DNA from 4 places in the Pseudomonas sp. HD6422 genome. Region 2 is predicted to be linked to each of the others. Evidence: predicted binding sites of a transcription regulator. Region 2 holds the regulator's gene; each other region holds the start of a gene.

The links. The regulator sigma-54, encoded in region 2, starts transcription at its own class of promoters, with help from an activator protein. The targets are predictions, from matches to a motif close to ANTGGCATNNANNTTGCTNT.
Region 1: the regulator sigma-54 is predicted to act here: its motif matches at 2,262-2,281, upstream of glnA (glutamate--ammonia ligase).
Region 3: the regulator sigma-54 is predicted to act here: its motif matches at 2,191-2,210, upstream of flgB (flagellar basal body rod protein FlgB).
Region 4: the regulator sigma-54 is predicted to act here: its motif matches at 3,354-3,373, upstream of nirB (nitrite reductase large subunit NirB).

Annotation. Positions count from the first base shown of each region.
Region 1 is NZ_JAHWIW010000008.1:54,346-59,432, reverse strand. It holds gene KY379_RS07520 (cupin domain-containing protein) at 116-610, opposite strand; gene glnA (glutamate--ammonia ligase) at 758-2,164, opposite strand; gene thiI (tRNA uracil 4-sulfurtransferase ThiI) at 2,590-4,044, shown strand; gene typA (translational GTPase TypA) at 4,173-5,087, shown strand, end outside.
Region 2 is NZ_JAHWIW010000004.1:127,322-132,408, reverse strand. It holds partial or broken gene KY379_RS27245 (ZIP family metal transporter) at 1-79, shown strand, start outside; gene KY379_RS04120 (HPr family phosphocarrier protein) at 115-387, opposite strand; gene rapZ (RNase adapter RapZ) at 408-1,262, opposite strand; gene ptsN (PTS IIA-like nitrogen regulatory protein PtsN) at 1,265-1,729, opposite strand; gene hpf (ribosome hibernation-promoting factor, HPF/YfiA family) at 1,742-2,050, opposite strand; gene KY379_RS04100 (RNA polymerase factor sigma-54) at 2,129-3,622, opposite strand; gene lptB (LPS export ABC transporter ATP-binding protein) at 3,792-4,517, opposite strand; gene lptA (lipopolysaccharide transport periplasmic protein LptA) at 4,518-5,042, opposite strand; gene lptC (LPS export ABC transporter periplasmic protein LptC) at 5,029-5,087, opposite strand, start outside.
Region 3 is NZ_JAHWIW010000032.1:52,660-57,746, forward strand. It holds gene flgE (flagellar hook protein FlgE) at 1-558, opposite strand, end outside; gene KY379_RS21365 (flagellar hook assembly protein FlgD) at 586-1,275, opposite strand; gene flgC (flagellar basal body rod protein FlgC) at 1,288-1,731, opposite strand; gene flgB (flagellar basal body rod protein FlgB) at 1,734-2,144, opposite strand; gene cheR (protein-glutamate O-methyltransferase CheR) at 2,485-3,312, opposite strand; gene KY379_RS21385 (chemotaxis protein CheV) at 3,362-4,291, opposite strand; gene flgA (flagellar basal body P-ring formation chaperone FlgA) at 4,374-5,087, shown strand, end outside.
Region 4 is NZ_JAHWIW010000039.1:22,914-28,000, forward strand. It holds gene KY379_RS23100 (bifunctional nitrate reductase/sulfite reductase flavoprotein subunit alpha) at 1-3,206, shown strand, start outside; gene nirB (nitrite reductase large subunit NirB) at 3,498-5,087, shown strand, end outside.

The sequences.
Region 1 (5,087 bases), on a different contig from region 2:
GCGCAAATACGGATCAGAATTTTCTGAAGCGACGATCCTTATGACCCTTTTTGGGGTGCACTGGAAGGCATCGGCCTTTTATGTGCACCAATATAGAGCATAGGCGGGTCGACCGTTATGGCCTGGTTGGCTGGTGGCCCGCACCGATGTCCATCGGCACGTCGCCGGGCATCGTCGCTCGCTCGCAGTGGGCCTGGGGAACGGAGAGCGGGAGGTGTTCGATGCCCGCGTGGAACATGATGATCGTGGCGGGTTCAGCCGCTGTATGCCCCCGGTGGACCTCGTCGACGACCTCAGCCAGGCTGTCGCCGGCTGATAGCGTTATCCGTTTACCTGTTGTGGTTTCGACCTCGAATTTTCCGGCCAGCAGGTAGCCGAGGCTGAAGGACGGGTGGCAGTGCCAGTCCAGGCTGGTGTTGGCCGGTACGCTCACTTTCATCAGGGACAGCATGGGCTTGCCTTCGGGGTAGTGCTGATAGGGCGTGCCATCCCAGCTGGCGGTGGTGCTTAGCAGAAGCTCGGCATTTACCTGGTCGGATTTGTCAGGTGCTTTGCCGCAACCGGCCAGGAGAGTGGTGATGGCAAGGACGGCGAGGAGGGGGGGACGCATGATGCAGGGGGCTCCTTGAAGATGAGCGCTTACCCTGCGTGGTTTGTCTGTCACCGAATGCCGGCTGGAGCTGACTTTGCTGAACGAAAAAGGCCTCCCGAGGGAGGCCTTTTCCTTGAGCGAGCGGTTAAGCCCGATCTATTTCACTTACACGCTGTAGTACAGGTCGTATTCCAGCGGGTGAACGAAGGTGCGGACCTTGATTTCTTCTTCCGACTTCAGCTCGATGTAGGCATCGATGAAGTCGTCGGAGAACACGCCGCCCTTGGTCAGGAAGGCACGGCCCTTGTCCAGCTCTTCCAGGGCTTCTTTCAGGCTACCGCAAACCTGTGGGATTTCCTTGGCCTCTTCAGGCGGCAGGTCGTACAGGTTCTTGTCGGCGGCATCGCCTGGGTGGATCTTGTTCTGGATACCGTCCAGGCCGGCCATCAGCAGTGCGGCGAAGCACAGGTACGGGTTGGCAGCCGGGTCCGGGAAGCGCGCTTCGATGCGGCGGGCTTTCGGGCTGGAAACGTAAGGGATACGGATCGAGGCCGAACGGTTACGGGCCGAGTAGGCCAGCATGACCGGAGCTTCGAAGCCAGGTACCAGACGCTTGTAGGAGTTGGTGGCCGGGTTGGTGAAGCCGTTCAGGGCCTTACCGTGCTTGATGATGCCGCCGATGAAGTACAGGGCGGTATCGGACAGGCCGGCATAGCCTTCACCCGAGAAGGTGTTCTTGCCGTCTTTGGAGATCGACATGTGGACGTGCATGCCCGAGCCGTTGTCGCCGTACAGTGGCTTCGGCATGAAGGTAGCGGTCTTGCCGTAGGCATCGGCTACGTTGTGCACGCAGTACTTCAGGGTCTGGACTTCGTCAGCCTTGGTGACCAGGGTGTTGAACTTCACGCCGATCTCGTTCTGGCCGGCAGTCGCCACTTCGTGGTGGTGAACTTCGACGACCAGGCCCATCTCTTCCATGGCGTTGCACATGGCGGTACGGATTTCGTGGTCGTGGTCGCACGGCGGAACCGGGAAGTAGCCGCCTTTGACGGCAGGGCGGTGGCCCTTGTTGCCGCCTTCGACGTCCTGGTCGGTCATCCAGGAGCCTTGCTCGGAGTAGATCTTGAACATCGAGCCGGAGATGTCCGACTTGAACTTGACCTGGTCGAAGATGAAGAACTCTGGCTCCGGGCCTACGAAGACGGTGTCACCGATACCGGTGGACTTCAGGAACTCTTCGGCACGCTTGGCGATGGCGCGTGGGTCGCGGTCGTAGCCTTGCATGGTGGACGGCTCGATCACGTCGCAGACCAGGATCAGGGTCGGCTCTTCGGTGAACGGGTCCAGCACGGCGGAGGAATCATCCGGCAGCAGGATCATGTCGGAGGCTTCGATGCCTTTCCAGCCTTCGATCGACGAGCCGTCGAACATCTTGCCTGCTTCGAAGAAGTCGTCTTCCAGCGCGTCGCGAGCCGGCATGGTGACGTGGTGCTGCTTGCCTTTGGTGTCCGTGAAACGCAGATCAATCCACTTGACGTCATGATCTTTGATGAGTTGAACCGACTTCGACATGTTGTCCTCCGGATGAACGAGAGCGCGGTGAGCCGCTGCCCTGGAAAAAGGGTGTTGCCGGGCGCGGATAGTCGGCCAAGCTTACCTGCCTCACAAGGGAGCAAATTGCATGCCAGTGCCCGAAAATGGCGAGGGCGGGATAAAAGGGGGCGTTTGCGGGCATTTGGGCAGGGTCCGGCGTGAAAAAGTGCACCTTTTGAATGCGTTTATTGGTGGGTGCGCACCAAATGTGTGCGAGTCGTGGTTTTTGTGGTGCGCCCGAGATCGAGCGCCGCGCGGGCGGCGCTCGATCTCACCGGCCACGACAAACCCGCCCTTGGCCCCCGTCTCAAACGCCCTGACCAAAAGTTGGTCAAAACCTGAGCAATTTCCGCTATAATTCGCGCCCCTCATTTTCGGCAGGCCCTGCGCGCGCTGTTAACCCAATGAAACTTATCGTCAAAGTCTTCCCAGAAATCACCATCAAGAGCCGGCCGGTGCGCAAGCGCTTCATCCGTCAGCTCGGCAAGAACATCCGCGTCGTGCTCAAGGATCTCGATCCCGAGCTCGCGGTCGATGGTGTCTGGGACAACCTCGAAGTGGTCACCCGCGTCGAGGACGAGAAGGTCCAGCGCGAGATGATCGAGCGGCTCACCTGCACCCCAGGTATCACCCACTTCCTGCAGGTCGAGGAATACCCGCTGGGCGACTTCGACGACATCGTCGCCAAGTGCAAGCAGCACTTCGGTCACCTGCTGGCCGGCAAGCGCTTCGCCGTGCGCTGCAAGCGTGGCGGTCACCACGACTTCACCTCGATGGACGTCGACCGCTATGTCGGCAGCCAGTTGCGCCAGCAGTGCGGTGCCGCCGGCATCGACCTGAAAGCGCCGGAAGTCATGGTGCGTATCGAGATTCGCGACCAGCGCCTGTACGTGATCCACAACCAGCACCAGGGCATCGGTGGCTACCCGCTGGGCGCCCTGGAGCAGACCCTGGTATTGATGTCCGGTGGCTTCGACTCCACCGTGGCGGCCTACCAGATGATGCGCCGTGGCCTCATGACCCACTTCTGCTTCTTCAACCTCGGTGGCCGTGCCCACGAGTTGGGCGTGATGGAAGTGGCCCACTACCTGTGGAAGAAGTTCGGCAGCAGCCAGCGCGTGCTGTTCATCAGCGTGCCGTTCGAGGAAGTGGTCGGCGAGATCCTGGGCAAGGTCGACAACAGCTACATGGGCGTGACCCTCAAGCGCATGATGCTGCGCGCCGCTGCACGCATGGCCGACCGCCTGGAGATCGACGCGCTGGTCACCGGCGAGGCGATTTCCCAGGTGTCCAGCCAGACCCTGCCGAACCTGTCGATCATCGATTCAGCTACCGACAAGCTGGTCCTGCGCCCGCTGCTGGCCAGCCACAAGCAGGACATCATCGACCAGGCCTACGCGATCGGCACCGCCGATTTCGCCAAGCATATGCCCGAATACTGTGGGGTGATCTCGGTGAATCCGACCACCCACGCCAAGCGCCACCGCATGGAGCACGAAGAGAAGCAGTTCGACATGCAGGTGCTGGAGCGCGCCCTGGAGCGCGCCAAGCTGATCTCCATCGACCATGTGATCGACGAACTGGGCAAGGACATCGAGATCGAGGAAGTGGGGGAGGCCCTGCCCGGCCAGATCGTCATCGACATCCGCCATCCCGATGCCCAGGAGGACGAACCCCTGGTGCTCGAGGGCATCGAAGTCCAGGCCATGCCGTTCTACGCGATCAACAGCAAGTTCAAGCACCTGGATGCCAATCGCCAGTACCTGCTGTATTGCGACAAGGGTGTGATGAGCCGTTTGCACGCACACCACCTGCTCAGTGAGGGACATGCCAATGTGCGTGTTTATCGTCCGACATAAGACGCCGGGGTTGTATGGCGGCAGTATTCGCCATCGCCCTCCCGACCGCCGGGCCCGCTGAGCCTTAAACAGTACATATTGGCCGCCTAGACTAGGTGGCAACCGAATCCTCTGATCGAGATACAGTTGTGATCGAAAATCTGCGTAACATCGCCATCATCGCCCACGTTGACCATGGTAAAACCACCCTGGTCGACAAACTCCTGCGCCAGTCCGGCACCCTGGAGCGTAACGAGCTCAACGACGAGCGCGTGATGGACTCCAACGACCAGGAAAAAGAGCGCGGCATTACCATTCTGGCGAAGAACACCGCCATCAACTGGAACGGCTACCACATCAACATCGTCGACACCCCCGGCCACGCCGACTTCGGTGGCGAGGTCGAGCGTGTAATGTCGATGGTCGACTCCGTGCTGCTGCTGGTCGACGCTCAAGACGGCCCGATGCCGCAAACCCGCTTCGTGACCAAGAAGGCCTTCGAAGCCGGCCTCAAGCCGATCGTCGTGATCAACAAGGTCGACCGCCCGGGCGCGCGTCCTGACTGGGTTCTGGACCAGATCTTCGATCTGTTCGACAACCTCGGCGCCACCGATGAACAGCTGGACTTCAAAGTCGTCTACGCCTCGGCCCTGAACGGCATCGCCGGTCTGGACCACACTGACATGGGCGAAGACATGACCGCGCTGTACCAGTCGATCGTCGACAACGTACCGGCACCGAGCGTTGACCGTGACGGTCCGTTCCAGATGCAGATCTCCGCACTGGACTACAACAGCTTCCTCGGTGTTATCGGCGTTGGCCGTATCGCCCGTGGTCGCGTCAAGCCGAACACCCCGGTCGTCGCCATCGACACCAACGGCAAGAAGCGTAACGGTCGTATCCTCAAGCTGATGGGCCACCACGGCCTGCACCGTGTCGACGTCGAAGAAGCCCAAGCTGGCGACATCGTCTGCATCAGCGGTTTCGACGAGCTGTTCATTTCCGACACCCTGTGCGCCCCGGATGCGGTGGAAGCGATGAAGCCGCTGACCGTTGACGAGCCG
Region 2 (5,087 bases):
GCTGTTGCTAGTGGGGACTGCGTTGCTGGTGGCTCGTGGCATTGCCTGGCTGGATCTGGAGCCGCGCATGCTGCGCGCAACCTCGGCAACTCCGGGACACCCACGCCAAGCCAGTTACTCGCCTTCGTCGAAGAAGTTCTCGATCAATGCCACGAGCGCGTCCATGGCTTCGCCGTCCTGCTCGCCTTCGGTATGCAGGTGCACCTGGGTGCCTTTGCCAGCGGCCAGCATCATCACGGCCATGATGCTCTTGCCGTCCACCAGTTTGTCCGGTGCGCGACCGACCCGGACCTGGCAGGGGTAGCGCCCGGCCACGCCGACGAACTTGGCGGCCGCGCGGGCGTGCAGGCCAAGTTTGTTGATGATGGTGATTTCGCGGGCGGGCATTGTACGGTGGGTCCTGTGGGCTAGAGGTCGCGGTGGCGGACCTGAACGTTTTTCAGGGATTGCTGCAGCAATTGGCCGAGGCGTTCGGTGATGTATACCGAGCGGTGATGCCCCCCCGTGCAGCCTATGGCAATGGTGACATAGGCACGGTTGCTGGCGGCGAAGCGTGGCAGCCATTTCAGCAGATAGGCGGCGATATCGTTGAACATCTCTTCGACATCCGGCTGGGCTGCCAGATAGTCGATCACCGGCTGCTCGAGCCCGGAATGCTCGCGCAGTTCCGGTTTCCAATAGGGGTTAGGCAGGCAGCGTACGTCGAACACCAGATCGGCATCGACCGGCATGCCGCGCTTGAAACCGAACGACTCAACCAGGAACGCGGTACCGGGTTCGGGTTGATTGAGCAGGCGTAGCTTGATCGAGTCGCGCAACTGGTACAGGTTGAGGCTGGTGGTGTCGATCTTCAGATCGGCCAGGTCGGAAATCGGTCCCAGCAACTCGCTTTCGACGCGGATGGCCTCGGCCAGCGAGCGGTTGGCGTTGGTCAGCGGATGGCGCCGGCGAGTCTCGGAAAAGCGTTTGAGCAGCGTGTCTTCGTCAGCGTCGAGAAACAGCACGTCGCATTGAATATGACGGGCACGGGCTTCTTCGAGCAGCTCTGGGAAGCGCGACAGATGACTGGGCAGGTTCCGTGCATCGATTGACACCGCCACCTTGGGTTGCAGAAGCTCGGTGTTGATCAGGGCATTTTCCGCCAACTGCGGGAGCAGGCCGGCGGGCAAATTGTCGATGCAGTAGTAACCGTTGTCTTCCAGGACATCGAGGGCGGTGCTCTTGCCAGAGCCAGACCGTCCGCTGACGATGATCAGGCGCATGTTCAGGACTCGTTCTGTACGTCCAGGACAACCTGGTACAAGGCTTCGCTGCTGTTGGCGCCACGCAGGCGATCGCGAACCTCCTTGCGATCGAGCATGCTGGCGATCTGGCGCAGCAATTCGAGGTGGGCATCGGTTGCAGCTTCCGGCACCAACAGCACGAACAACAGGTCGACCGGTGCGCCATCGATGGCGTCATAGTCGATCGGGGCGTCCAGGTGCAGCAGAGCGCTGACGGGGGCAGTGCATCCTTCGATCCGGCAATGGGGAATGGCGATGCCATTGCCGAACCCGGTGGAGCCGAGCTTTTCACGAGCGATGAGCTTTTCGAAGACGTCTTGCATCTCCAGCTCGGGTACTTGTTCGGCAATCAGGTTGGCGACCTTTTCCAGGGCGCGCTTCTTACTGCCACCCGGCACGTTCACGAGGGAACGGCCGGGGGTCAGGATGGTTTCAAGTCGGATCATGGATGAGGGGTATCAGCGAGCTGCTGCACCTTGCAGCAGGCTTTGCTGTTTTTCCTTGTGTTTTTTCAGTTGGCGGTCGAGCTTGTCGGCCAAGGCGTCGATCGCTGCATACATGTCTTCGTGTTCTGCGTTGGCAACCACTTCGCCGCCGGGAATCTGCAAGGTCGCTTCGACCTTCTGCTGCAGCTTCTCGACCTTCATGATGACCTGCACGTTGGTGATCTTGTCGAAGTGACTCTCCACGCGGGCGAGCTTTTCAAGCACGTAATCGCGCAGCGGCTGGGTGACTTCTACATGCTGTCCACTGATATTGACTTGCATACAGCTTCTCCTTTATTGCCCGTGCATAAGGAGGCAGGTATTGCACCTGCCCCGAAAACGCGTTGGCATACCCAGGGGCTACATCAGTCGCTTGCGCTCACTCGACGGTGCGATGCCGAGGGACTCGCGGTACTTGGCGACGGTGCGACGGGCTACCTGGATGCCTTGTGCCTCCAGTAAACCAGCGATCTTGCTGTCACTCAATGGCTTTTTCTGATTTTCCGCAGCCACCAGTTTCTTGATGATTGCGCGAATCGCCGTGGACGAGCATTCGCCGCCTTCGGCGGTGCTGACGTGGCTGGAGAAAAAGTATTTCAGTTCGTAGATGCCACGGGGCGTGTGCATGTATTTCTGCGTGGTCACCCGGGAAATGGTCGATTCATGCATGCCCACTGCCTCGGCGATGTCGTGCAGCACCAGGGGCTTCATCGCCTCGTCGCCGTGGTCGAGGAAGCCGCGCTGGTGCTCGACGATCTGCGTCGCGACCTTCATCAGCGTTTCGTTGCGGCTCTGCAGGCTCTTGATGAACCAGCGCGCCTCTTGCAGCTGATTGCGCATGAAGGTGTTGTCGGCGCTGGTGTCGGCGCGCCGTACGAAGCCTGCATACTGCGGGTTGACCCGCAGGCGGGGGATGGCTTCCTGGTTCAGTCCGACCAGCCAGCGGTCGCTGTCCTTGCGCACGATCACGTCCGGCACCACGTACTCCGGCTCGCTGGACTCGATCTGCGAGCCCGGGCGGGGATTGAGGCTCTGCACCAGCTCGATCACCTGGCGCAGTTCATCTTCCTTGAGCTTCATGCGGCGCATCAACTGGCTGTAGTCGCGGCTGCCGAGCAGGTCGATGAAGTCGCTGACCAGGCGCTGGGCCTCGGCCATCCATGGCGTGTTCTTCGGTAATTGACGCAGTTGCAGCAGCAGGCATTCGCCCAGGTTGCGGGCTCCGACGCCGGCCGGCTCGAATTGCTGGATGCGGTGGAGCACGGCCTCGACTTCGTCGAGTTCGATGTCCAGTTCGGGGTCGAAGCCCTGGCAGATTTCCTCGAGGGTGTCTTCCAGGTAGCCCTGGCCGTTGATGCTGTCGATGAGGGTGACGGCGATCAGGCGATCGGTGTCGGACATCGGCGCCAGGTTCAACTGCCACAGCAGGTGGCTCTGCAGGCTCTCGCCAGCGGAGGTGCGAGTGGTGAAGTCCCACTCGTCGTCATCGTTGCTGGGCAGGCTGCTGGCGCTGGTCTGGTAGATGTCTTCCCAGGCCGTGTCGACCGGAAGTTCGTTGGGGATGCGCTCGTTCCACTCACCTTCTTCCAGGTTCTCGGCACTGGCCGTGGTTTCCTGGAAGCTGTTGTCCTGGGCTTCGGCAACCGGCTTGTTCTCGGCGTTGTCCGCCATCGGGTCGCTGTTGTCGAAGTCTTCGCCGTCTTCCTGACGTTCGAGCATCGGGTTCGACTCCAGCGCTTCCTGGATTTCCTGCTGAAGATCCAGGGTCGAAAGCTGGAGCAGACGGATGGCCTGTTGCAACTGCGGGGTCATCGTCAGTTGCTGGCCCATTTTTAGGACGAGCGATGGTTTCATGGCTGGGGCTAAATACCTTGTTCGCCGGCGCGCATGCGCCATCCACTACAGGGCGCCGAGGCGCCGAATTCAAGCAAGTTTTATGCCTTAATTTGTAGCGTTTGCCTAGAGCACTGTAACAACTTAGGCCAGCTTGAGCCCCGTTTACCAGTGCCCAGGCAAGCCCGGGTCAGAGTCGGAACTCGTGGCCCAGGTATACCTCTTTCACCAATTCATTGGCCAGGATGGTTTCGGCGTCGCCTTCGGCGATCAGCTGGCCATCATTGACGATGTAGGCGGTCTCGCAGATATCCAGCGTCTCACGGACGTTGTGGTCGGTGATCAGTACCCCGATACCCTTGGCTTTGAGGTGATGGATGATCTGCTTGATGTCGCCGACGGAAATCGGGTCGACCCCTGCGAACGGTTCGTCGAGCAGGATGAATTTCGGTGCGGTGGCCAGGGCGCGGGCGATCTCGACACGGCGGCGTTCGCCACCGGAGAGGCTCATGCCGAGGTTGTCGCGGATGTGGCTGATGTGGAATTCCTGCAGCAGGCTTTCGAGCTCTTTGCGTCGCCCGTCACGGTCGAGGTCCTTGCGGGTCTCGAGAATGGCCATGATGTTGTCGGCCACCGACAGCTTGCGGAAGATCGAGGCCTCCTGTGGCAGGTAGCCGATGCCGGCGCGAGCTCGACCGTGCATGGGCTGGTGGCTGACGTCGAGGTTGTCGATCAGTACACGGCCCTGTTCGGCCTGGACCAGGCCGACGATCATGTAGAAGCAGGTGGTCTTGCCGGCGCCGTTGGGGCCTAGCAGGCCGACGATCTGGCCGCTGTCGATGGACAGGCTGACGTCGCGTACGACCTGTCGGCCCTTGTAGCTCTTGGCCAGGTGCTGGGCTTTGAGGGTTGCCATTTACTCGGCCTTCTTCTTCGGCTGGATGACCATGTCGATGCGTTGGCGCGGAGAGGTCACGTTGCCACCGCGACCTGCGGTCGCCACCTGGGTCTTGGTGTTGTAGACGATTTTCTCGCCTTCGGTGGTGTTGCCCTCGTTCTCGACCTTGGCGCGGTCGGTGAGGATCACGATGTCTTTCTGGGCCTGGTACTGGATGGTCACCGCCCAGCCTTTCATCTTGTCGGGCTTGGCTGCGCTCTGCTGCTGCTCGAAGTAGGCCAGGTTGCCCACCGAGGTCACCACGTCGATGTCGCCCGATTGGGCGCGGGTGATGGTCACGGTGTTGCCTTTGATCATCATCGAGCCCTGGGTGATGATGACATCGCCGGTGTAGGTGGCTACGCCTTGCTTGTCGTCCAGGTGAGCGTTGTCGGCCTGGATACGGATCGGCTGGTCACGGTCGTTAGGCAGGGCGAAGGCGCTCGCGCTTCCCAGTGCTGCGCTCAGGCTGAGCAGAAGGGGGAGGGTTTTAACGAGCCTCATACTGTCCTCTTACGTTAGAGAGCAAGTCCATCTTGCTTTCTTTCA
Region 3 (5,087 bases), on a different contig from region 2:
GGTGTAGTTGTAGGTATCGGTGTCGGTGGCGTCGAACGGCGTCTCGGTCGGCACTGTGGCCGACGAGTTGAGGTTCAGGGTTTCGCTCAGGCTGGTGCTGGCCTTGGGCGCGACGGCGGCGGTGCTGACCTTGAGATCGGTGAGAATGCCTTCGACGACCTTGCCATCGGCGTTGACACCATAACCCTGCAGTCGGTTGCCGCTGGCATCGACGATATTGCCATCCTTGTCGGTACCAAAGGCACCGGCGCGGGTGTAGGTGGTCGAGCCATTGTTGCTGGTGATGAACATGCCGTTGCCGTTGATGGCAAGGTCCAGGCTCGCACCGGTAGTGCTGACGTTGCCCTGGGTGAACTGCTGGGAGATCGCCTGGGTGGCCACGCCGCTGCCCACGGTGTAACGGCCGCCACCGAGGAACAGGGAGTTGGCGTACAGGTCACCGAACTCGGCGCGGGCCGATTTGAAACCGGTGGTGCCGACGTTGGCGATGTTGTTGCCGGTGGCATCCAGGCTGGTGCTGGCTGCATTGAGGCCGCTGAGGCCGATATTGAACGACATTGCTTGACTCCTGTGCCGATGCCCGGCTTACGATCCGATGGTTTTGACGTCCGAAAGCGCGATGCTCTCGCCATTCGCCAGGTTGAGCGTGTACGAACCTGCGGTGCTGCCAACGGTGACGCTGTTGACCACCGACGGCAGATAGGTAGTCTGCGCGACCTCCTCACCCTCCACGGTGGCCGTGGCCTTGATGGTGTAGGTCCCGGCTTCAACCGCCAGGCCATCGTTGTCGGTGCCATCCCAGGTGAAGTTGGCCGTCCCGGCACTCTGGGCGCCCAGGTCGATGTTCTTGACGATGTTGCCGTCGGCGTCGTAGACGTTGACGGTCAGGTCGGTCGTGGAACTGGCGACATCCACCTGGCCGCTGAAGCCGACACCCGCCGCGACGGTGGCACTATCGCCTTCAGCGATGACAGTACGCCCCACCAGCGACGAGGCCTGCAGAGCCTGGGTCGAGGTGTAGTTGCCGAGCAACGTGTCGACGGTGTCATTGAGGGTCTGCATCGACTCAAGGCTACTGAATTGCGCCAGCTGGGCGACGAACTCGGAGTTGTCCTGCGGGTCGAGGGGGTTCTGGTTCTGCAACTGGGTTACCAGCAACTGCAGGAAAGTATCCTTACCCAGGGTGTCGGTACCACTGGTCTTGGCGTTATCGCTGGCCAGGGCATATTGCGAGTAGATCGCAGAAGCGCTGGTAGCGTCATTCGTGGTGGTCATCGGCTATCCCTCTCACTGACCCAACGTCAGCACTTTCTGCATCATGGTCTTGGCGGTGTTCATGATGTCGGCGTTGGTCTGGAATGCACGACTGGCGGAGATCATGTCGGCCATCTCCTCGACCACGTTGACGTTCGGGTAGTACACGTAACCGTCCTTGTTGGCGGCAGGATTGCTCGGCTCGTAGCGCGCCTCGAGGTTGCTCTGGTCCTCGATGATGCCCTTGACTTGGACGCCCTGCCCGGCCTCGCCCTGATCCTCGAACAACGACTGGCTGCTGCCGGCCATGGCGTTCTGGAAGGTCGTGGCGAATACCGGATGGCGTGCGCGGTAAGTCTGGTCGATGCTCGACGAGACGGTCTCGGCGTTGGCGATGTTGGAGGCAACGGTGTTGAGGCGGGTGTTCTGCGCACTCATGCCGCTACCGGCAATGTTGAAGACACTGGCAAGGGACATGGTCACTCTCCACGCAGGGCCGAAACCAGCCCTTTGAATTTACTGTTGAGCAAGGTGAAGCTGGCCTGGAAACCGATGGCGTTCTCGGTGTAGTTCGATTGCTCGATCTGCGCATCCACGGTGTTCTGGTCGATCGACGGCTGGGTCGGCGTGCGGTACTGCAGGGTATCGTCGGCCATGGCTAGCCCTTCGGCCTCGATGTGCTTGCTGTTGGTCCGATCGAGGGCGAAACGGCCACCCTGCTGCTGCTTTTCGCTTTCGGCGGCGAGCACCGCCGAAAAGTCCATGTCACGCGCCTTGTAGTTGGGCGTGTCGGCGTTGGCAATGTTGTTGGCCAGCACTTCGGCACGTTGGGCGCGGAAGCTCAGCGCCTTCTCGTGAATGCCTAGTGCCTTGTCGAAACTGATGCTCATGTCGGGGAAACCTTCAAAGGTTGACCAGAGTGTCGTTGAGCAAGCTTTAGCAAGGCTTGTGCCAAACAGCTGGAAGCCTTTGAATGCAAGGCCTCAGGGAATTCATGGGACGCGCCGCTGCCAGAAAAGCGGCAAAGTGCTTCCGCCAGAGGAAGCGAAAGCGGCAATTGCCGGGCGGCAAAAGCGGCAAAACAAAAAATTGACGTCAGAGGGATGAGGGGGCTGCAGCGTGTTTGACGGGAGGGATGTTGCGGCATTGAGATCGAGCGCCGCCCGCGCGGCGCATCGATATCCGCCCCCCTAAAAATCCCAAGCCGAACTACGGCGCTCGAACACCGGCTCACTTAGCCTGGTAAATGATCCCCGGGCTGCACTGCACCATCTGGTAATGATCGGGCAACCCGTTCAGCGCCTCCGAAGCCCCGAGGAACAGGTATCCACCTGGCTTCAAGGTGCTGTGGATGCGCATCAGGATGTCCTTCTTCACCTGAGCCGAGAAGTAGATCAACACATTGCGACAGAACACGATGTCGAACTTACCCAGGCTCGCATAGCTATCGAGCAGGTTGAACGAACGAAACTCGACGCGACTGCGAATTGCCGGTTTGACCGCCCAGCGCCCCGGACCCTTGGCGTCGAAGTAACGCTGCAGGCGCTCCTGGGACAGGCCACGGGCAATGGCCAGGCTGTCGTACTCGCCGGTCTTGCAGTTGTTGAGCATGGATCCTGAAAGATCGGTGGCGACGATCTGCGCCCCCATTTTCAACTGCCCCAGGTTGCTGCGCTCGAATTCGTCGATGGCCATCGAGATCGAATACGGCTCCTGCCCAGACGAGCAGGCCGCCGACCACATGCGCAGGCGCTGGCCCGGGTTGTTCTTGATGAACTCGGGAATGACCTTGTTCTTGAGCACTTCGAACGGATAGGTATCGCGAAACCACAGCGTTTCATTGGTGGTCATGGCATCGACCACCAGCTCACGCAACCCGCCGCGCGGCTGCGTCTGGATGCGCTGCACCAGCTCCCCCAGGCTTTTGATGCCCTGCTGCTCCATCAGCTTGTTGAGACGGCTGGAGACCAGGTACTGCTTATTCTCGCCCAGCAGGATGCCACAGGCTTTCTCCAGGAATACCCGGAACTGTTCAAAATCCAAATTACCCGTAGACAATGCTGCCGCCTCTATTCAATCACTGGTGCCGGGGCTACCCCCGGCGGTTTCAATGGGTGGCTTTGATCCGGTCGACCACACGCTGGGCCAGGTCGTCCGGTTTGAACTTGGCCAGGAAATCATCGGCACCGACCTTCTTGACCATCGCCTGGTTGAATACCCCCGAAAGCGAAGTATGCAGGACGATGTGCAGCTTTTGCATGCGCGGATCGCTACGGATCTCAGCGGTCAATGTATAGCCGTCCATCTCCGGCATCTCGATATCCGAGATCATCATCAGGAACTCTTCTTCGGGACGCTTGCCCTCGTCCACCAGCTTGCGCAGGTAATCCAGCGCCTGGCGACCATCGTTCAGCGCCACCACCTCCACCCCCACTGTCTGCAGGCAGCGGGTGACCTGCTTGCGTGCCACCGACGAATCGTCGACGGTCAGCACCCGCAGCAGCACGGCCTTGTCCTGCACCTCGGCATCCACCACCCCGGCGGACACCGACTCGGACGACGGCGACACCTCGGCGAGCACTTTTTCCACGTCGATGATCTCGACCATGCGGTTGTCCACCCGGGTCACGGCCGTCAGATAGTGGTCACGGCCAGTCCCCTTGGGTGGCGGGTGAATCTCCTCCCAGTTCATGTTGACGATGCGCTCGACCGAATGCACCAGGAAGCCCTGGGTCTTGGTGTTGTACTCGGTGATGATCACGAAGCTGTTGCGGGTTTCTTCCTGCAATCCCGGCAACCCAGTCGCCATCGACAGATCCAGGATCGGTATGGTCGCCCCGCGAATGTTGGCCACCCCGCGCACCACCCGGTGGGATTTGGGCATCACGGTCAGCTCGGGGCACTGCAGCACCTCCCTGACCTTGAATACGTTGATGCCGTAGAGCTGCTCGCCGTTGAGGCGAAATAGCAACAGCTCCAGGCGATTCTGCCCCACCAGTTGCGTGCGCTGGTTGACCGAATCCATAACACCAGCCATGCCAGACTCCTCTGTTGAATCAGCCCGTTTTTTTAAAGCCATCTACTACCGAGTCGGCACGGGCTTTGCTTTTTTGAGCGTCATGTACACGAAAACGACATTTTCCCGACGATTGACGCGCGTGCTGTGCAGCTCGCTGGCCACCCTTTGTCTGCTGGCCTGCGCCGGCCGCACGCTGGCGAGCGCGTTCACCTTGCCTGAACAGCTTATCGGTGTCACCCAGGGGTTTCTTGAATTCACCGTCGAAGATTATCTGGCCACTACCCAGACCGAGGGGCGCTACGAGATCGAGGTCAACCCGCTGGATCCGCGCTTGCGCATGCCGGCGTGCAGTCGGCAGCTCGATGCCTCGCTGGAAAGCAGCGGAACGCCGATTGGCCGGGTGACGGTACGGGTACGCTGCGACAGCAGCGCGCCCTGGACGGTATTCGTTCCCGCCACCGTACGGCTGTTTCGCGACGTGGTGGTGGTGACCCGGCCGCTGAAGCGGGAAAACGTCGTCGGCGAAGGCGACGTCGCCCTGCGCGAGCGTGACGTCGGCACCCTGACCCAAGGGTACCTGACGGCGCTCGACCAGGTGCTGGGCATGAAGATGTTGCGCCCGACCGTGATCGACCAGGTCCTCACCCCGCAACACTTGGAACAGGCCGAGGTGGTGCGCAAGGGCGATCATGTCGTGATCGTCGCTCACAGCGGCAGCCTTAGCGTGCGTATGCCCGGCGAGGCGCTGAGCAAAGGCGGCCTGAGCGAGCAGATCCGGGTGCGCAACCTTAATTCCAAACGCGTGATCAAGGCC
Region 4 (5,087 bases), on a different contig from region 2:
TGCGTCAGGCAGCCGAGTGGATCGGCAATGCCGGGCAGTGGATGAGCTGCTGGACCATGGGTCTGAACCAGAGCATCCATGGCACCTGGCACAGCAATGCGTTGTGCAACCTGCACCTGGCCACTGGCGCCATCTGCCGTCCGGGCAGCGGCCCGTTCTCGCTGACCGGCCAGCCCAACGCCATGGGTGGACGCGAGATGGGCTACATGGGCCCCGGCCTGCCGGGTCAGCGTTCGGCCCTGGTCGAGGGAGACCGTGCTTTCGTCGAACAGCAATGGGGCCTCACCGCCGGGACCCTGCGCGCCGAGGGGGGCGAAGGCACGGTCGCCTTGTTCGAGCAGATGAAGGCGGGCGAGGTGAAGGCCTGCTGGATCATCTGCAGTAACCCGGTCGCTAGCGTCGCCAATCGGCAACAGGTGATCGACGGTCTGCGCGCAGCCGAACTGGTCATCGCCCAGGACGCCTTTCTCGACACCGAGACCAACCGCTACGCCGATATCCTGCTGCCCGGCGCGCTTTGGGCCGAAGGCGAGGGGGTGATGATCAACAGCGAACGCAACCTGACCCTGATGCCGCGTGCCGTCATGCCCCCAGGGCAGAGCCTGCCCGACTGGCAAATCATCGCCCGCGTCGCCTGCGCCATGGGCTATGCCCACGCCTTCGACTACCCCGATGCCGAGGCCGTCTTCGACGAAATCCGGCGTTTCTGGAACCCCGCCAGCGGCTACGACCTGCGCGGTATCGACTATGCCGAGCTGCGCCAGAACCCGCGGCAATGGCCGTGCGCCCCAGGCCGTACCGACCGGCGCAACCCGCTACGCTATCTCAACGACGGCGCCAGCCAGCACCTGCTACTCGATACCCAGGGCAACAGGCCGGCGCTGGCCTTTCCGACAGTCAGCGGCAAGGCGCGATTCTTTGCCCGGCCCTGGCTGCCTGCTCCCGAACTGCCAGATGACGACTATCCACTGGTACTCAATACCGGCCGCGTCCAGCACCAATGGCACACCCTGACCAAGACCGGCAAGGTGCCGGCGCTGAACAAGCTCGAGCCCGGCCCTTTCGTCGAGATTCACCCCGAGGACGCCGAGCGTCTGGGGCTGCGCGACCAGGACCAGGTAGCCGTCCGTTCTCGTCGCGGCCAAACCGTGTTGCCGGCACGGATCAGCACCCGTGTGATGCCGGGCAACTGTTTCGTGCCGTTTCATTGGAACGATGTGTTCGGTGAGCGACTGGCAATCAACGCCGTGACCTGCGACGCGGTCGACCCGCAGTCCCTGCAGCCGGCCTTCAAACACTGCGCCGTGGCCCTGGAGCGGGTCGCCGGCGAGCGCATCGATGCCCTTGAGCTGAGCGCCACACCTCATCTGCCGGAGCCTGCCCGCATGCCGACCGCTACCTTGTCCCGCCTGCTTGGCCTGGACGCACTGCCTGCCCCTGTGCTGACCGAGGACGAGCGCCACTACCTGCAAGGCTTTTTGCTCGGGTTGGATCAGGCCGGTGCCGAAGGTGTGCCTCGCTTGCCGGTCAATGCACCGTTGGCGGCTTCCAGGCGACTGTTCGTCGATGGTTTGCTGGCGGGACTGTTCGCACAGTCGACGGCGGCGCCCGAGACGCTGATCGGCCCAGCGCATCACCGACTGCTTTGGGCTTCGCAAACCGGCAACAGCGAGGCTTTGGCCGAGCGTTGCGCCGAGCGGCTGCGCAGCGCCGGTCTCGCCGTACAGCTCGGGTGCATGGATGGGGTCAGTCCGCGACAGTTGCAAGGCGCCGCCAGCGTGGTGCTGATCGCCAGTACCTTCGGCGATGGCGATGCGCCTGATAGCGCCGGGGCTTTTTGGCAGGCGTTGCAAGGCGAGGAAGGTGCCCATTGCGCCGACCTGCCTTACGCCGTGCTGGCCCTGGGCGATTCCAGCTACGACCAGTTCTGCGCTTTTGGCCGCAAGCTCGACCAGCGTCTGGCTGAGTTGGGCGGGCGTCGTTTGTTGCCACGTGTCGACTGTGAACCTGACTACGACGAGGCGTTCACCACTTGGCTGGAAGCCCTGCTGCCAGCCTTGGACAACGGTGCCGCGGTTGCCCCAGGCTCGAGACCGGCGCCGACTGCGCCCTATGGCAAGCAACGGCCGTACCTCGCACGCCTGCTGGAAAACCGCGTACTCAATGGCCCAGGCGCGAGCAAGGAGACCCGCCAGCTGGTGTTCGACCTGGCCGGTAGCGGCTTCACCTACCAGGCCGGCGATGCTCTGGGGGTATGGCCACGTAACTGTCCGGCGCTGGTCGAGGAGTTGCTCGGCCTGATGCGCTTGGACGGTGGGACTCCGGTCGAGCTCAAGGGACAGCCGACGATGCCCCTGGCCCAGGCGCTGGAAGCCCACCTGGAAATCGCCAAGATCACCCCGCAGCAGTTGCAGGTCTTCAGCCACAACGCCGCCGATCTGCAGCGGCTGTTGCACCCTGACTGCAAGGCCGAGTTGCAGGAGTGGCTGTGGGGCAGGCAGTTGGTCGATGTCCTGCATTCCTTCCCCCAGGATCTGCCATTGACTACCTGGCTCGAATTGCTCAAGCCGTTGCAGCCGCGGCTGTACTCGATCAGCTCCAGCCCCCTGGCCCATCCCGGGCAGGTGCACCTGACCGTGTCGACCGTGCGCCATGGCCGGCGCAAGGGAGTCTGTTCGACGTTTCTGGCCGACCGCGCCGAGGCGTTGGAAGTGGCGATCTTCCCTCAGGTGTCGAAGCATTTTCGCCTGCCTGAGGACGATGATGTGGCCGTCATCATGGTAGGGCCCGGCACCGGTATCGCGCCGTTTCGCGCGTTCCTCGAAGAACGTGAGGCGCGGGGAGCCAAGGGCGGCAACTGGCTGTTCTTCGGCGAGCAATACGCCGCCACCGATTTCTATTACCAAGACCAGTTACAGGCCTGGCAGGCTGCGGGGCACCTGCGCCTGGACACGGCGTTCTCGCGGGACCAGGCCGAGAAGATCTACGTACAACAGCGCCTGCGCGAGCAAGGTGCGCAGCTGTGGCAATGGCTGCAGGCCGGAGCGTACTTCTATGTCTGTGGCGATGCCCAGCGCATGGCCAAGGACGTCGATGCAGCCTTGCGCGAGATCGTCGCCGAGCATGGCGGCATGGATCTGGCGGCGGCTGCTGCCTATGTCGAGGAGCTGGGCAGGGCCAAGCGTTATCGGCGTGATGTGTATTGAAGTGCCCCAGGATGGGGAGGGGTGCACTGTGGATGTGCATTGGTTGTGCTGGCCTCTTCGCGGGTAAACCCGCTCCTACAGGAACCTCGCACGGCCAGCCCCCTGTAGGAGCGGGTTTACCCGCGAAGAGGCCGGCACAGACATATACTTGGCACACTCCCTGCTTTAACCCAGATACAACAGAGCCCACTGGTCAACGGCGACCATTCCGGGCACCACTCCGTGATGAATACAGGCAAAGGCGCCTGGAGCTTCGGCTCCAGGCGCCTTTTTTTTGATCGAGGATCGGCTATGAAGGCAACAGCTAACGGCGGACAACGAGAGCGACTGGTCATCGTCGGCAACGGCATGGTCGGACACCACTGCGTCGAGCAACTGGTCGAACGCGGCGCCCTGGCGCGCTTCGAGGTGCGTGTCTTCGGCGAGGAGCGCCAGCGTGCCTACGACCGTGTGCACCTGTCGGAGTACTTCGCCGGTAGCTGTGCCGAAACCCTGGCCCTGTGCGAACCTGGCTTCTACGGCGCCAGCGAGGTGCACCTGCACCTGGGCGAAGCGGTACTGGAGATCGACCGCGAACGCCAGGAGGTGATCACCGCAGAGGGGCGCTATGGCTATGATCAGCTGATCCTGGCGACCGGCTCCTATCCCTTCGTGCCGCCAATCGAAGGCTCCAGTGGCCACGCCCGGCTGGTCTACCGCACCCTCGACGACCTCGACGCGATCCGCGCCGCAGCCAGCGACGCTCGCCGTGGCGTGGTGGTCGGCGGCGGCCTGCTTGGCCTGGAAGCGGCCAATGCCTTGAAGTCCCTCGGTCTGGAAGCCCATGTGGTGGAATTCGCTCCCCGGCTGATGCCGGTGCAACTCGACGGCGAGGGTGGCGCTGCACTGAAGGCCCAGATCGAAGCCCTGGGCGTAGGTGTGCACCTGTCACGTGCCACCCAGTCGATCAGCGCCGGTGAAACCTACCGCTACCGCATGAACTTCGACGGTGGCGAGCACCTGGAAACCGACCTGATCGTATTTTCCGCCGGCATCCGCCCGCAGGATGCTCTTGGCCGCGCCTGCGGCCTGGACATCGCCGCCCGTGGTGGCGTGGTCATCGACAACCACTGCCGCTCCAGCGACCCACGGATCTTCGCCATCGGTGAATGTGCCTCCTGGAACGGCAGCGTGTTCGGCCTGGTCGCTCCCGGCTACAGCATGGCGCGTAACCTTGCCGCGCTGCTGATGGGCGAGGTGGCCGGTGAATTCAGCGGCGCCGACATGTCCACCAAGCTCAAGCTGTTGGGCGTGGACGTTGGCTCCATCGGCGATGCCCACGGTGCCACGCCGGGTGCGCGCAGCTATCGCTTCATCGACGAAGCCAACAGCGCCTATCGCCGCCTGGTGGTGGATGCCAGCGGCAAGAAGGTCCTCGGTGCGGTGTTGGTCGGCGACAACAGCTACTACGACACCTTGCTGCAGTACGCCCAGAACGGTATCGCCCTGCCGGCCGACCCGGCCGCGCTGATCCTGCCGCAGGGTGGTGGGGCGCCTGCCCTGGGCGCCGATGCATTGCCTGATAGCGCGACCATCTGCTCGTGCCACAACGTCAGCAAAGGCGCGGTGTGCGCGGCCATCGACAGCGGCTGCAGCGATCTTGCCGCCGTCAAGGGCTGCACCAAGGCGGCCACCGGCTGCGGCGGTTGCGCGGCTTTGCTCAAGCAGGTCTTCGAGCACGAACTCACTGCCCGCGGCGTGACCGTGGACAAGAGCCTGTGCGAACACTTCGCCTACACCCGCCAGGAGCTCTACGGCCTGGTGCGCGTAGAGGGCATCCGCACTTTCCAAGACTTGCTCGCCCGCCACGGCAAGGGCCATGTCGGTTGCGACATCTGCAAG